Regions from separate parts of the Pseudoalteromonas sp. Of7M-16 genome, predicted to be linked through region 2. Evidence: riboswitches for the same ligand, from Rfam matches in the RefSeq annotation. Region 2 holds a riboswitch; the other holds the start of a gene.
The links. Region 2 has a riboswitch for lysine ahead of lysC (lysine-sensitive aspartokinase 3). Riboswitches for the same ligand answer to the same signal wherever they lie in the genome.
Positions count from the first base shown of each region.

Region 1: linked by a shared signal. The riboswitch ahead of dapA (4-hydroxy-tetrahydrodipicolinate synthase) and the one ahead of lysC (lysine-sensitive aspartokinase 3) in region 2 are both predicted to bind lysine.

Region 1 covers NZ_JAKRFY010000017.1:49,123-52,296, forward strand. Annotated here, with positions in the region: gene MHN81_RS17195 (hybrid sensor histidine kinase/response regulator) at 1-1,273, opposite strand, end outside; lysine riboswitch at 1,500-1,676, shown strand; gene dapA (4-hydroxy-tetrahydrodipicolinate synthase) at 1,795-2,679, shown strand; gene MHN81_RS17205 (2,3,4,5-tetrahydropyridine-2,6-dicarboxylate N-succinyltransferase) at 2,690-3,174, shown strand, end outside.
Region 2 covers NZ_JAKRFY010000022.1:46,241-49,414, forward strand. Annotated here, with positions in the region: gene nhaD (sodium:proton antiporter NhaD) at 33-1,280, shown strand; lysine riboswitch at 1,400-1,573, shown strand; gene lysC (lysine-sensitive aspartokinase 3) at 1,661-3,007, shown strand; gene MHN81_RS20150 (DUF924 family protein) at 3,169-3,174, shown strand, end outside.

The sequences.
Region 1 (3,174 bases), on a different contig from region 2:
TCACCGGGATCTCTAATAATACCTGCGTACCGCTTGGTATATTATCCGTAAAACTCATTTCGCCACCGAGCATATTGATGATGAGCTGTGCGCGAGTCAGCCCCAACTGCATACCTTGATAATTCTCCTCTTCATCAATTTTGGCTTGGGTTTGACTTATACCTGGCCCGGTATCTGTGATCAGGCAGTGAAAGATGGCTTCTTCTTCACTCCTTTGATGACAATCCGCTTCTAGCCTCACTTCTCCGTATTCAGTGTATTTCACAGCATTATCTAATATTTGCCCAACCAACCAAGCTAACCGATTGTGATCACAATCGACAACTTGAGATAAACCAGACCCTAAGTCCGTTGTAAAATTTAATGATTTTTGCTGTAGCAGAGGCTTATAAATTGCTAACGAGTGAGACAAAGTATCAAATAGACAAGCGGTTTTATTGTCTAACTTAATTTCTTTATTCTCTGATAGAACATTGTAATCATCTATTGCTGAGAGCAGAATATTGAGCTGCTTTGCAGCGTGCTCGACAACCTCTAAATGAGCAGGTTGAGCTGATTCTTTAAACAGCGCAAGATACCCCATAACGGCTTGCAGTGGTGTACGCATCTCGTGACTTGCTCGCGCCAAGAACTCACTCTTACTACGCTTCAAGCGATTGGCTTCAATGCGCAGTGTCTGAAGCCGCGTAATTTTATTTTGAATGCTTTTTTCCATCGGATAGAAAATCCAACGCGCTTCAATAATGAGGATCAGCATGCCAAATAGCCAAATAAATAACTCGACATTTTGCAGCTTCTTTACTTTGTTAGTAGCAACTAACTCATGTAGTGTAACCGCCTGATCTAGTGCAACTAAAAGTTCGTTGGCTCGAGATTGCACTTGGATTAATTTTTCGACTTTCAAATTGCCGACAAGGGCTAGGCTATGCGCAGTTTTGACTAAATCAATGTACTCTTCAACCCGTGCTGCCAATGCAACCGGGGGGTGAAAATAAAACTGTTGCAGGTCAGAAGATAAATGACTATATCTACCACCCGACTTTGCTAATAAAAAAGCTTGGTTTTCAGCCATTTTATCTAATGCATCACGCAGCATTTGCTGTTCATCAAACGTACCTGGATGCTCGCGTATGTACTCAGCCCCTAATAGTAACGCCGTTTTTTGCGACAGCATTCTCTGCATCCCCGCCGTATTGATCACGTAAGTACTGGCAGCTTGCTGAGACAAGAGTATCTGCATTGTTGCCATCGCCGTAGTGATGACAATGATCATAATAGAAATCGCTAAAATATACCTGAAGCGAAATGTTTTCAATATCTTAAGCAACCGGCTGCCTCCGTGTTTGGCGCAAAATAATAGAGATAAAATTGAGCTGTATACAAACAGAAGTGTAGCTTAATTTCAGTCTTTTACAGATTGGAGCTTGACACCTAGACGGCCAAAATGTTTCAATCCCGTCTGACCCTATTATCGCAAAATAGCTGTAATGGCTATTTTGAGGGCTGGAAGAGGTGCGTTATTCAGGTAGCTAAATTGAGGAGAGCAAACTCCGATGACATTTAGTGAGGGGAATTAACGCCGAGAAGAAATCATCTTTGCTAATTGATTTTTTCGGGCGCATGGGCTGAATCCCAGCGACTGTCACCAACATATTTGGTGGAGAGCTTCTGGTCTTAGAAAGATAAGGCCATGCCTTATGCTATTTTAAGTCCATTGCTCTTCGAATTTTAATTGTTCGGAAGCTGGATTTGCACTTCAAGTCACCTTCCGAGCTGCATTTAAGTTCGGTAGAGATGAAATCTAAATACAACTTATCTGACTACCCGTTATGGACAGCGCTTGTTACGCCGTTCGACGATAACAACCACGTTGATTTTCACACGTTAGCGCAACTAGTACTTGCACAACAACAAGCTGGTAATGGCATACTTTTACTCGGTAGTACCGGTGAAGGGCTTGCACTGTCACAGCAAGAGCAGCGCGACATTGTGCGTTATGTTTGTGAGCTGTCGCCAACGGTGCCATTGATGGTTGCTATTGGCGGCCATGATCTTGCGTTACAACTCGACTGGGTTGAATTTTGCAACACCCAACCGATCGATGCCTTTTTGGTTGGCTCACCGCTCTACGCGAAGCCAGGTAACGTGGGCCTGACACACTGGTTTAAAACATTATTGGATGCCAGTAATCACCCATGCATGTTGTACAACGTTCCTGGACGCAGCGCTGTTTCAATAAGCCCAAATGTTATTGAAAATCTTGCTTCCCATCCCAAACTATGGGCGCTCAAAGAAGCCAGTGGTGATATTGCTACCTTTGAATCTTTCCGCAAAGCATCACCTGATCTCGCTATTTATAGTGGAGACGATGGATTGATGCCGTACTTTGCACAAGCGGGCGCAGCAGGCCTTGTCTCTGTTGCTGCCAATGCTTGGCCTCAGCAAACAGCAGAGTTTGTAAAGCGCTCGCTTGCTGGCACGTTTCCAAATTTATTTACCACTTGGACAGACGCGGTAAACAGCTTGTTTAGCGTAGCCAACCCGATCCCCGTCAAGGTCTTAATGCACTTGCAAGGACAGCTGGCTTCGCCGCGTCTTCGCCCACCACTGACCCACTTAGAGCTCAGTGACACAACGTTTATCAAAACCGCAAATTCAACTATTTTATCTTGGAGTTAAGGAAGTATACATGAGCTGGTTAACCCTATTAAACAACCTAGAAAATGGCACTGTTCGCGCAGCGACACAGGATGAACAAGGCAACTGGCATGCCAATGTCGAGGTCAAAGAAGGTATCCTAGAAGCCTTTAGAAACGGTACAAATACAGAATACCCAGGAGGCTTTGTCGACAAAGATAACTTAGCACCTCAAGGATTCGCGGCTGAAGCCGGTGTGAGAATGGTCCCAGGTGGAAGCAGCGTTCGACGTGGCGCATATGTCGCTTCAGGCACAATTATTATGCCACCAGCTTACGTGAATATCGGTGCGTATATCGATGAAGGTACTATGGTAGATAGCCATGCTTTGGTTGGCTCTTGTGCACAAATTGGTAAAAATGTGCATCTCAGCGCGGCCGTACAGGTAGGCGGTGTATTAGAGCCGGTCGGGGCAAGCCCAGTGGTCGTGGAAGACGATGCTTTCATTGGCGCAGGTTGCGTTTTAGTTGAAGGCGT
Region 2 (3,174 bases):
AAATTACATTTGATTACAGGTTGTTTACGCGTATGGTCACTTCCATAATCCTAACCCTAATAGCGCTAGCTTTTGTGCTTATCGTTATAGAGGATATTATCCATGTAAACAAGGCCAAAACGACGCTTTTTTTTGGCACTTTATGTTGGATTATCGCTTTTATCTCTCCAATTCATGGCGAAAGCTCAGAAACTATACAACATCAGCTCGATCACAACATCTTAGAAATTGCGACGTTATGGCTTTTTTTAATGGCTGCGATGACTTTTGTTGCTTATTTAAACTCTAAAGGTTTTATTCAAAACATTGTCCATCGCATCATGCCTGAGCAGATCAGCGAGAGAAAGTTAATGTTTCTCGTCGGTGCTTTTGCGTTTATATTTTCTTCGATTTCTGACAACATTACTGCGACGCTAATATCTTTGGCTGTTGTCATGTCCTTAAAACTGGATGCGAAAAAGCTAGTAAAGTATGCCACATTAATCATTTTTAGCGTAAATTCTGGTGGTGTTTCGCTGATCACTGGTGATGTAACAACCTTGATGATATTTTTGGCGGGTAAAGTCACAATACCGGATCTCTTGCTGTTAGTTTTGCCGGCCATCGTGAGCGTATTTGCATTGGCAGCAATGTTATCCATCGGTATGAATGAGCAACTTTACTTTGCACGCCAAGAATTACGCCGTATTGAAAAGACTGACATAACGATTGCAGTCATTTTTATGTCCACCGTACTTGCCACGTTGTTTTTAAGTGTTCATTATCAAGTACCGCCTATGCTGACGTTTTTATTCGGTTTGTCATTTATGTTTCTAGTTGCGCAATTTTTAATGCGAAAAAAAGACGTCAACAAAAAGATAATCGATTACATTAGAGAAATAGAATACGACACGCTGCTATTTTTTGTAGGTGTACTGCTGTTGGTGGGGGCGCTTAAGGAAGTTGGCGTGTTAAGTATGTTTACTGAACTCTATCAATATTTGGCACCTGAATATGCAAATTATTTGGTTGGGTTGCTGAGTGCAGCAGTAGACAATGTACCACTAACCGCAGCGTTATTAAAAGCGCAGATCGAAATGACCCCGCAGCAATGGCTAACATTTACCTATGCAACAGGTGTGGGTGGCTCTATGCTAATTATTGGTTCCGCTGCGGGTATTATTGCGATGAGTAAAGTAAAAGCATTGACCTTTATGAGTTATTTAAAAATGGCGCTGTATTTACTGATTGCTTATACCATAGGTTACGCTGGATCGTATTATATGGGGCAACTTATTTAAGTCTTTTTTGGTGTTAAGGTACAAAACTACTTGACACCTAGACGTCTAAAAGATAGTTTTTAAAAGCCTGCTCTTGTAGCAGGTTTTATTTTGCCGGTGTTCAGCTTAATACCCGCAAAATAGACAGAAGAGGTGCGATGCTTAGGTAGCTTGTTCGAGGACACGACATCCGACGACAGCAAGCGAGGGAAGTATTCGCCGAGGAAAGTGATTGGTCGTATCAATGACTTTTCGGTTTACGGGGTTGAATCCTCGGAACTGTCACCGTTTATTGGTGGAGAGCTTCTGGCAGTGGTTTTTTCAATATATTTCTATTTCCTCTTGCCAAGTTAGTTCTCCTTATTTTTTTGATAGTACATGTGCTATCACAAGGAGATAAAATGAATTCCCAGTCTGTTGTTGCTAAGTTCGGTGGTACAAGTGTTGCTGACTACACTGCTATGCATCGTTGTGCACAAATTATTAATGACGACCCTAAGGTAAAAGTCGTGGTTGTAAGTGCCAGTGCAGGTGTTACAAATCACCTAGTAGAGCTAGTTCAACAAAAAGCCAATCATCAAGAGCGTTTGGCACTGGTAGACGCGGTTATGCAAATTCAGCACCGCATTCTTGAACATGTCACCCTAGACTCAGACTTACAAATAGGTTTCAAAGAAACTTATTCAGAATTTAAAGAAATAGCAATGTTACCCGCACTGAGTGCACAGCAATGTGACGAAGTGTTGAGTTTTGGTGAACGTTTTTCTTCATTCATTTTTACTCAAGTGCTACGAACGCTAGGCGTCAATTCAGTCCGCTTTGACGTTAGAAACATTCTAAAAACGGATAGTAATTTTTCAAAAGCGACACCAGATATTGAAGCTTCAGCAGCAGCCGCTGCTGAACATTTGGCTCCGCTGTTAGATAATCATGTGGTAGTAACACAGGGTTTTATCGGCAGTGATAAATATGGGCAAACGACCACTTTGGGCCGCGGTGGTTCTGATTACAGTGCGGCGTTAATCGCAGAGGCAATTGATGCTGACAGTGTGCAAATTTGGACTGATGTAGTTGGCATTTTCAGTACAGATCCTAGACTCTGTACTAAAGCGAAACCAATTCCGAGATTGAGCTTTGACGAAGCGGCTGAAATGGCAACGTTTGGCGCGAAAGTGCTGCATCCAGCGACGATTTTACCTGCCAGCAGAAAAGGTATCTCTGTTTTTGTCGGCTCAAGTAAAGCGCCTGAGCAAGGTGGTACTTGGATTGAAAAAGAAACTCAGGCTCAGTCTGGGATCCGTGCCGTCACACAACGTAAGAACCAAATCCTATTAACATTAAAAAGCCCTGAAATGTTGTTAGCAAGCGGCTTTCTCGCGAAAATTTTTACGATATTAAGTAACTACAATATATCGGTCGATCTTGTTACGACTTCTGAAATAAGTGTTGCTTTGACCTTAGATAATGCGCCTAATGCGTCACGTCCAGAGCTTGAACAAGCGTGTCTTGATGAGCTTGGTGAATTTTGTCACGTTAGTGTAGAGAACAATTTGACGTTAGTCGCTATGATAGGCTCTGAAATTCAGCTAAAAGGGGGAGATGATTGTTTGGTTGATGTGTTATCTGAATTCGATATACGTCTAATTTGCCATGGTGCAAGTCGTCACAATTTATGCTTCTTAGTTGAACAGGCCAGCTCAGATCAAGTCGTTCAAGCAATCCATCAAAAATTGTTGGAAGCGGCCTAAAATTCTGGTTTTACGATAGTAGCTTAGGTATATTTTCTAGGCTACTATCGTTTCTGTTGTTGATGAAATAACTTTATAACAAATATTAATGATAAAGTTGCAATAAAGAACCCAAGGTGGCACTCTTAATAAAGTAACAATAATTTGCATAAGGGCCTCCCATGCAG